Regions from separate parts of the Bacillus rugosus genome, predicted to be linked through region 1. Evidence: riboswitches for the same ligand, from Rfam matches in the RefSeq annotation. Region 1 holds a riboswitch; each other region holds the start of a gene.
What was found. Region 1 has a riboswitch for thiamine pyrophosphate ahead of thiT (energy-coupled thiamine transporter ThiT). Riboswitches for the same ligand answer to the same signal wherever they lie in the genome.
Positions count from the first base shown of each region.

Region 1 (3,280 bases):
TCCTATCTCTAGGATTGTCAGAGGATGTCAAGACCTGGTAAGGTTCTTCGCGTTGCTTCGAATTAAACCACATGCTCCACCGCTTGTGCGGGCCCCCGTCAATTCCTTTGAGTTTCAGTCTTGCGACCGTACTCCCCAGGCGGAGTGCTTAATGCGTTAGCTGCAGCACTAAGGGGCGGAAACCCCCTAACACTTAGCACTCATCGTTTACGGCGTGGACTACCAGGGTATCTAATCCTGTTCGCTCCCCACGCTTTCGCTCCTCAGCGTCAGTTACAGACCAGAGAGTCGCCTTCGCCACTGGTGTTCCTCCACATCTCTACGCATTTCACCGCTACACGTGGAATTCCACTCTCCTCTTCTGCACTCAAGTTCCCCAGTTTCCAATGACCCTCCCCGGTTGAGCCGGGGGCTTTCACATCAGACTTAAGAAACCGCCTGCGAGCCCTTTACGCCCAATAATTCCGGACAACGCTTGCCACCTACGTATTACCGCGGCTGCTGGCACGTAGTTAGCCGTGGCTTTCTGGTTAGGTACCGTCAAGGTACCGCCCTATTCGAACGGTACTTGTTCTTCCCTAACAACAGAGCTTTACGATCCGAAAACCTTCATCACTCACGCGGCGTTGCTCCGTCAGACTTTCGTCCATTGCGGAAGATTCCCTACTGCTGCCTCCCGTAGGAGTCTGGGCCGTGTCTCAGTCCCAGTGTGGCCGATCACCCTCTCAGGTCGGCTACGCATCGTTGCCTTGGTGAGCCATTACCTCACCAACTAGCTAATGCGCCGCGGGTCCATCTGTAAGTGGTAGCCGAAGCCACCTTTTATGTTTGAACCATGCGGTTCAAACAAGCATCCGGTATTAGCCCCGGTTTCCCGGAGTTGTCCCAGTCTTACAGGCAGGTTACCCACGTGTTACTCACCCGTCCGCCGCTAACATCAGGGAGCAAGCTCCCATCTGTCCGCTCGACTTGCATGTATTAGGCACGCCGCCAGCGTTCGTCCTGAGCCAGGATCAAACTCTCCGATAAATGGATCACAGGTTAAGTTCACCGCATCCTGCGGCGACGCCTGTGCGACCTGCATCGTGCAGGTCCTAGTTTGACTGACTACGCACATCGCTGTGCGATTTTATAAAAATGAATTAACAGGCACGTTTTGTCTTGTTTAGTTTTCAAAGATCATTCTGTTGCCTCTCAATGAAGCAGCTTTAATAATATAACATTCAGCTTATTTTTTGTCAACAACTTTTTTCAAATTGTTTTGAAGCTTCTTGTTTTGTCTGCTGTTCATCAGCGACGTTTAATAATATAACACCTGTATTTATTTATTGCAATAGTTTTTTCAAAAAAAATTCTATAAAACAAATAAACTATAATTCTCGTCATGTCATATTTATCATATAACTATTTTAAAAGAACATATACATCATGTAGTATGATCTTGTTGTTTTTTTCTTTTTCTTGTATAGTAGAAACGAATTAAATATTGATGACCACAAGGGGAGCATTAAAGCTGAGAGTGAGCGGTATCGTTCTGACCCTTTGAACCTGTTAGTTAACGCTGGCGTAGGGATGTGGCAAAGTCAAATGAATTGCAGCTCGTAAAGCAGTGCGTGGAACTTTTCTCATCCTTCCGCGTGCTGCTTTTTTGTTGTCCTTTTGGATTGTCTATCAATGAAAGGGGATTTTTATGAATCAATCTAAGCAACTGGTTCGCCTTATTGAAATTGCAATTATGACTGCAGCTGCTGTTATTTTAGACATCGTCTCAGGAATGTTTCTTAGAATGCCTCAAGGAGGCTCGGTCTCTATCATGATGATTCCGATCTTTTTGATTTCGTTTCGGTGGGGTGTCAAAGCAGGTCTTACTACCGGCCTGCTGACAGGTCTGGTTCAAATAGCAATCGGAAACTTATTCGCACAACATCCTATACAGCTATTGTTAGATTACATTGTCGCGTTCGCAGCTATCGGAATAAGTGGATGTTTCGCTTCTTCTGTACGTAAAGCCGCTGTTTTAAAAACAAAAGGGAAGCTGATTGTTTCAGTAGTCAGCGCAGTATTCATCGGCAGTTTCCTGCGCTATGCCGCGCATGTCATTTCAGGGGCAGTGTTTTTCGGCAGCTATGCTCCAAAAGGAACGCCGGTATGGATTTATTCTTTAACTTATAATGCTACTTATATGGTTCCTTCATTCATCATCTGTGCAATTGTCCTTTGTTTATTATTTATGACTGCACCCCGTTTGCTCAAAACTGACAAAGCTTAACATGACACCCCCCAGCGCAGTTCGCTGGGGGGTGTTTTTTGTTATCTATTAAGAACTGTTTTCAAAGCAGAAAGATCCGGCCAGCCAAACCCTACTTCTTTCAGCCTTTCTCCTGCGATTTCAAAGCTATCCTCCGCTACTCTTTCAGGTGAATAGGCCTGATAAAATGTAATTGAGGGGTTCTCCTGAATGACCCAAGCAAACATACTCGAAAAGCCATGATGAAGCAAAAACTCCGCTCCTTTTGCTAAGAGCGCTCTGCCTGCACCTTGCCGCTGATGCTCTTCTAAAAGGTAAATAGCGTATAGCTCGCCGTCATAGCCTTCTTGTTCAGAGCGAATAGGTCCAAATGAAGCAAAGCCGAATATTGAGCCTTTGTCATCGTGAGCCACAAATACACCTTTTAACGAGCGACTTTTCCATTTGTCTTCAAATTCCTTGTAGTTCAGACTGTTTAAGTATTCAGCCGGGACAATTCCTTGATATGTTGTCCTCCAGCTGTCTACATGCACTTTTGCAATGTCCTTTATATCCTCTAACTTTGCTTCTCGTACAGTTACCATCCACTGGTATCCTTTCCTTAGTCATTATTCTGGTTTTGGACCGTTTTTGCGTCTTTTATTTCATTTGTTAATTCGTTAATGCTTTGTTTTACGTTTCCTTTTCCTGAAAAGTTCTCGATCATTTCTTTTACGTCAATTCCCGACGATGCTTTTAAGCTTTCTTGCAGGCTTGACATTAAGTTCGTCGCATAGCTGGTTACTTTGTTGGCGCCGCTTGACTCACCGCTTCCTCCTGTATCAACAACGGTGATTTTATCAATATTTGAAAGAGGTGCCGCTGCTTGTTTCGCGTATTCCGGAAGCATTTTTACGATCATATCGAAAATCGCCGCCTGCCCGTACTGTTCAAAGGCAGCCGCAATTTTCTCTTTTGCTTCCGCTTCTGCCAGACCTTTTAGGCGGATAACCTCTGCTTCTGTTTCCCCTTTTGCTTTTTCAGCTTCTGCTT
Region 1 is NZ_CP096590.1:3,054,345-3,057,624, forward strand. It holds rRNA gene M0696_RS15575 (16S ribosomal RNA) at 1-1,029, opposite strand, end outside; TPP riboswitch at 1,489-1,590, shown strand; gene thiT (energy-coupled thiamine transporter ThiT) at 1,691-2,269, shown strand; gene M0696_RS15585 (GNAT family N-acetyltransferase) at 2,311-2,832, opposite strand; gene floT (flotillin lipid rafts scaffold protein FloT) at 2,850-3,280, opposite strand, start outside.

Region 2 (3,280 bases), 1.6 Mb from region 1:
TTGGTTAGTTTTTTCATATGCACCGCTTCTGAGTGAATGGCTTCTATCGATTCCTCAAGCACTTCTGGCTTTTTTGCCCCCCACCGCTTCATTAGGCTGCTGTAGCTTTCTATAATCGTGAGCGGGGTTTTCAATTCGTGTGAAGCATCTTGAATGAACTGCTGCTGTTTATCGTAATGCTCTTTCAGCATCATCGCCATCTCATTAAATGTCAGCCCCATTTCATATAACTCGTCGTGCGACTGTCCTTCCAAGGAAATCGTTTTGAATGCTTTCTCCCGCTGTATGTCTTTCATCGTCATCATTAATCGTCTGATCGGATTGATGATACGGCGGGCGAGCAAGCTTCCCGCAAAAAAAGAAGCGATACAGACAGCAGCGCTTGCAGCGATTAAGATGATTTTCAGCAGAAACAGACTCTCTTCTGTGTTCTCCAGCCTTTCAACCAGCTGAAGAGATACCACTTGCCCATCGGTCCAAATAACCGGAACAGCAGCTTCAGCAAACAGTTTGCCGTCATGTTTCCTTACATCTGCCGTTTCACCGCTATGAAAAGCGAGAGGAACATCTTTATATGCTTTTTCTTTTGTCATGGTCATGACGGCTTTTTGATCACCATTCACTACACGGACCATGCCGTTTGCCGGAAGATAGGCCTGTAGCATGTCCTGCAAAGCGACTCCTTCTGTTTCAGCAGCATGCAGCGCTTCTGCAATGTTATCCGTCTCATCTGCAAGCCGGGACGCATCCTTTGATGTCAGCGCGGACGAAAAAATGAGATAGACTGCGGTATGAACCAAAATTAATAAAATCAATAGCGATATTGTTGTGTACAGATGAATCTTGGTCTTCAGCTTCATCGTTTACCCCTTAATGGCATAGCCGACCCCGCGAACAGTATGGATCAGCTGTTTTTCGTAAGGGTAGTCCAGTTTTTTTCTGATGTATCTAATGTAGACGTCCACCACATTTGTATCACCGATATAATCAAATCCCCATACTGTGTTTAAAATCTGCTCCCGTGTCAGCACTTGCTGCGGATGCTTCAGCATATAGACGAGCAAATCAAATTCACGCGGCGTTAATTCTACCTCTTTGTCTCCGCGTCTCACTTCACGTGTTTTTTCGTTCACCCGCAAGTCATCATATGTAAGAAAAGTGCCAACATCTTCTGTTTTTGTGCCATTTTGGCGCAACGCCGCCCTGATTCTCGCAAGTAATTCCTCAATTTCAAATGGTTTGGTGACATAGTCATTCGCTCCGATGTCCAACCCTGTTACCTTATCAGGTATACTGTCGCGCGCCGTTAATAAAATGACCGGTGTCTGCTGATCCGTTTTTCTCAAGCGGCGCAGTACTTCCAGGCCGCTAAGCCCCGGAAGCATGACATCAAGAAGCACTAAGGAATACCCGCCATCCGCGGCCGCATTCAGTCCTTCTGTGCCATTGTGTTTGATGGTGACGCTATATCCTTCATATTCCAGTTCAAGCTGGATTACCCTGGCGATTTTTTCTTCATCTTCCACAATTAATATGTGCCCTTTATCCAAAACTGATCATCCTCCCCTGTCCCTATATGAAAAAAATGATTTCATTGTTTACAAAATGATTCTTATCATCTATTATGATGTCAAAATAAAAAATTGTATACGGAAAGCACTAGGGGTGCTGTTTTGGCTGAGATAAAGCGCGGGAGAAACGCGCTTTGATCCCTTATGACCCGATCTGGATAATACCAGCGTGGGGAAGTGCAGGTTGACCGAATGGTGTATTTTTTGTGCGCTTAATCGATCTATGACTGCATATTCCCTTAGGATATGCAGTTTTTTATTTTACCAAAAAAACAGGAGGTCGGAGAAATGGAACATATTTGCGGTACAAGCAGAATCGCCGGTTTTCGCTTCTCTTTATATCCGATGACGGATGATTTTATCAGTGTGATCAAATCTGCGCTGAAAAAAACAGACACATCTAAGGTATGGACGAAAACCGACCATATCAGCACAGTTCTGCGCGGTTCAATTGATCATGTATTCGACGCTGCCAAAGCCATTTACCTTTATGCGGCGAATAGCGAAAAACACATCGTCGTGAACGGCACGTTTTCCATCGGATGCCCGGGCGATACACAGGGAGATACATATCTTTCCGAAGGCGATAAGCGTGCCAATGAAGATGCTGTCCGAAGCCTGAACGCGGAAGCACCATGCCAATTTGCGCTTTATCCGATGAATGAGCCGGATTATATGAGCTTGATCATGGATGCTGTCGACATTGCGAAAGCAGAAGGCACTTTCGTACAGGGTGTTCATTACGCGAGCGAGCTTGACGGGGATGCGCATGACGTATTCAGGACACTGGAGGCCGTTTTCCGCATGGCTGAACAGCAAACAAACCACGTAACCATGACTGTGAATCTCTCGGCTAACAGTCCATCAAGAAAAAACAGAAAGCAGGGATAAAATGAAAAGCTGGAAAGTAAAAGAAATTGTCATCATGTCCGTTATCAGTATCGTATTTGCCGTTGTTTATTTATTATTTACGCATTTTGGAAACGTACTTGCAGGTATGTTCGGGCCAATCGCCTATGAACCGATTTACGGCATTTGGTTTATCGTTTCTGTCATCGCCGCGTACATTATTCGAAAACCGGGTGCAGCACTAGTTTCTGAAATCATTGCCGCTCTCGTTGAGTGCCTGCTTGGAAACCCGTCCGGCCCAATGGTCATCGTCATCGGCATTGTTCAAGGTCTCGGAGCTGAGGCTGTATTTCTCGCGACACGCTGGAAAGCATACTCTCTTCCTGTACTTCTGCTGGCAGGAATGGGATCTTCAGTAGCCAGTTTTATCTATGATCTTTTTGTTTCTGGCTATGCAGCCTATTCACCAGGTTATCTTCTCATTATGCTTGTGATCCGCCTGATTTCCGGCGCGTTGCTTGCGGGGCTGCTCGGAAAAGCTGTCAGTGACTCTCTCGCTTATACGGGTGTGTTAAACGGAATGGCACTCGGAAAGGAACTGAAAAAGCAACGGAAGCGGGCATCAGAACATGCAAGCCTTTGATGAGTTCCTGACGGTTGACCAGCTCAGCTTCTCTTATGAAGAAGACGAGAAACCGGTATTTCAAAACATTTCGTTTGAGCTTCAAAAAGGGGAATGCGCTTTATTGCTAGGGCCGAGCGGGTGCGGAAAAAGCTCGCTCGCCCTTTGTTTAAACGGTCTTTACCCGGAGGCTTGCGATGGCATCCAGTCCGGACATGTATTTTTATTTCAAAAGCCG
Region 2 is NZ_CP096590.1:1,414,222-1,417,501, reverse strand. It holds gene ykoH (two-component system sensor histidine kinase YkoH) at 1-860, opposite strand, end outside; gene ykoG (two-component system response regulator YkoG) at 864-1,550, opposite strand; TPP riboswitch at 1,652-1,764, shown strand; gene thiU (YkoF family thiamine-binding protein) at 1,860-2,462, shown strand; gene M0696_RS07245 (ECF transporter S component) at 2,464-3,063, shown strand; gene M0696_RS07240 (ABC transporter ATP-binding protein) at 3,050-3,280, shown strand, end outside.
Region 2: linked by a shared signal. The riboswitch ahead of thiU (YkoF family thiamine-binding protein) and the one ahead of thiT (energy-coupled thiamine transporter ThiT) in region 1 are both predicted to bind thiamine pyrophosphate.

Region 3 (3,280 bases), 2.1 Mb from region 1:
TCAGCCGGCAGGGTTTCATCATGATATTCAAGCGCTCTTTCCGGGTCAAGGGATAGATTAAACTGATCTCGCCAGCGGAATTCAAAGCGGGCTTTCGATAACGCATCATCCCGTATTTGTGCTCCGGGATGCCCTTTGGCAAGGTCTGCCGCGTGCGCAGCAATTTTATATGTAATGACCCCTTCACGAACATCATCACGGTTTGGCAGTCCCAAATGCTCCTTGGGCGTTACATAACAAAGCATTGCTGTTCCATACCAGCCGATCATCGCCGCTCCAATCGCTGAAGTAATATGGTCATAGCCCGGCGCAATATCTGTCGTCAGCGGCCCCAAGGTGTAAAAAGGCGCTTCTTTACAAATGTCCATTTGTTTATCGACGTTCTCTTTGATTTTATGCATCGGCACATGCCCCGGTCCCTCAATCATTACCTGAACATCATGCTTCCAGGCAATTTGCGTCAGCTCTCCAAGCGTCTCTAATTCAGCAAACTGCGCTTCGTCATTGGCATCAGCGATTGATCCGGGACGCAGACCATCCCCAAGAGAAAAAGCAATATCATACGTTTTCATGATTTCGCAGATTTCTTCAAAATGTGTATACAGAAAGCTTTCCTGATGATGAGCCAGACACCACTGCGCCATAATCGCTCCCCCGCGTGACACGATTCCAGTTGTCCGTTTGGCAGTCAGCGGCACATACCGAAGCAAAACACCAGCGTGTATCGTAAAATAATCCACTCCCTGCTCTGCCTGCTCGATCAGTGTATCACGATAAATCTCCCACGTTAAATCCTCCGCTACACCGTTTACTTTTTCAAGCGCCTGATAAATCGGAACAGTTCCAACAGGCACAGGGCAATTGCGGATAATCCATTCACGCGTCGTATGAATGTCTTTTCCGGTAGAAAGATCCATCATTGTATCCGCTCCCCAGCGGATGGCCCACGTCATTTTTTCCACTTCTTCTTCAATGGATGACGTAACCGCTGAATTCCCGATATTCGCATTAATCTTCACATGGAAATTCCGGCCGATAATCATTGGTTCACTTTCAGGGTGATTAATATTTGAAGGAATGATCGCCCGGCCGCTTGCTACCTCATCTCTGACAAATTCAGGAGACACATGCTCGCGAATTGCGATAAACTCCATCTCAGGTGTAATCATCCCCTTTTTGGCATAATGCATTTGAGTGACATTTTGGCCAGCTTTCGCCCTCAGCGGTTTCCGCTTTAGTCCTGGGTAGCTTACGTTTGGATTTGCTTTTTTATAACCGTTATCTTCTGGTTTTATCGCCCGTCCTTCATATTCTTCGACATCGCCGCGCTCTGTGATCCATTTTTGGCGGAGAGGCTTTAATCCTTCTTGAATATTGATGGTCACCTCAGGATCCGTATACGGTCCGCTTGTATCATAAACACGCACAGGCGCGTTTTCCTCTTCGCCGAACGACCCAGTCGTCGGACTTAATGCAATTTCCCTCATCGGCACTTGAATGTCCGAAGAAGAACCCTCCACATACACTTTCTTGCTCCCCGAAAAACTCGACATAATGGAAATGTTGGCTTGCTGCACTGAATCGTTTTGCATCACTGATCCTTCCCCTCTCTTCGTTTGAAAGGACAAAATCAAGCCCATAACCAGCACAAAAAACCGGATTCAAATAATGAACCCGGTTGCAGTCAGAAAGAAACATATTATTGCCCACACGACAATAATAAAAGCTATTCCTCTACTTCCCCACGCTGGTACGAACCAGATCAGGTCCAAAGGGTTAAGAAGCTTACCTTCTCTCTCAGCCCGAAAGCGGGCACCCCCAGTAACTATTGATTTCGCACTCATCTTAACATAAAAACAATCTGAAAAAAAGAGAAATGTAGAAAATATTCAGCCAATTCACCCTAAATATCTGACGGGCAGCGGGGTTTCAGATATGTCATGTTCACCCTTCATCACCCGATATGCCTTTGCATCCTGTCTTGAACTCACTATCTGAAACAGCTGTTCATTTATGAAATGAAGAGCCGCTCCGTCGTCCGCCGCATAGCCATCGCACAAGAATTCGTTAGATATCAGCTGGTGGTATATCGGTCTCCGATCCTTTTCACCGTCATAATGAGGACAGAAGCTCCCTTGCAAAAAACCTAAACTTTTCATGCTTGTCAGCGGTCCGGCTGAATCTGTCACCCCTTCTTCAAACCAGCAGATCGCACCGGCACTTAATCCAGCTAAAATCACACCGTTCTTCCATGCCTCTCTAAGAATAAGATCCAGCCCCCACTCCTTCCACAGCACAAGCATGTTCCGCGTACTCCCCCCGCCAACATAAATCACGTCCTTTTCCATAACAAAAGAAGTTAAATCTGTTGACGGCGGCTTAAATAAGGATAAATGAGACGGCACACAATCCAGTGTTTGAAATGCATGATAAAATCGCTGAACATAATTTTGGGAATCACCGCTCGCCGTCGGCAAAAAACAAATGCGAGGCGGCTTCCGTTCCGATTGATTGATGATGTATTGATCGAGGGCCAAATTTTCCGGCTCCATCGAAAAACCCCGGCCATCCATTGCAATAATCTGTTTCATCATCCCACTCCCCGGAAAAATTTGTTACTCATTATAGCATTTTGTATAAATGCATGATACAAGGTTAAATACTTAATAGGAAAATCTAGGAGATAAAATCCCTGACATAACAGGAGGTGAAGCCATTGAACGATTTCTTAGTCTCTACCAGACCTATAATGATTCTTGTTTGCTTAACAACAATAAAAACCAGCATTAAAAAGTACATGGTCGCAATAACAGAAACAACTAACCCCGACCTCAGAACAGCGTTGTATGATCAATTAGATGCAGCTGTTCATCTGCATAGAGAACTATCTGACCTCCTGATGGAAAAAGGCTGGCTACTGGATAAACCATTTCAAATCGATTCACTTTATCTTGCAGAGAACTGTAACAAAGTCATACAAAAAAGACGGTATCTCTGAGATCCCGTCTCTTCATTTTATTGCTCCACTCTTCTTAAAGCCTCGTTTACAGTTTCTTTTATAAACGCGTCTTCACCGCTTAATCGGTCTAAACTGAGATCTCCGTTTCTCAACCTTTCGGAAATATTGTTTATATCCTCCTCTACCGTGATTTGCAGCTCACCAGCCAAAAACATTCTGTGTAATTCATCAGCAACCATACTTTCTTTATCCATTTCAATCCGCTCCTTTGTTTTCAATATTATTCTTAGTCTGTCCCTAGGCCGGACGAATAATAGGTAA
Region 3 is NZ_CP096590.1:991,483-994,762, reverse strand. It holds gene thiC (phosphomethylpyrimidine synthase ThiC) at 1-1,592, opposite strand, end outside; TPP riboswitch at 1,723-1,830, opposite strand; gene M0696_RS05000 (Type 1 glutamine amidotransferase-like domain-containing protein) at 1,899-2,591, opposite strand; gene M0696_RS04995 (spore coat protein) at 2,717-2,998, shown strand; gene M0696_RS04990 (hypothetical protein) at 3,016-3,219, opposite strand.
Region 3: linked by a shared signal. The riboswitch ahead of thiC (phosphomethylpyrimidine synthase ThiC) and the one ahead of thiT (energy-coupled thiamine transporter ThiT) in region 1 are both predicted to bind thiamine pyrophosphate.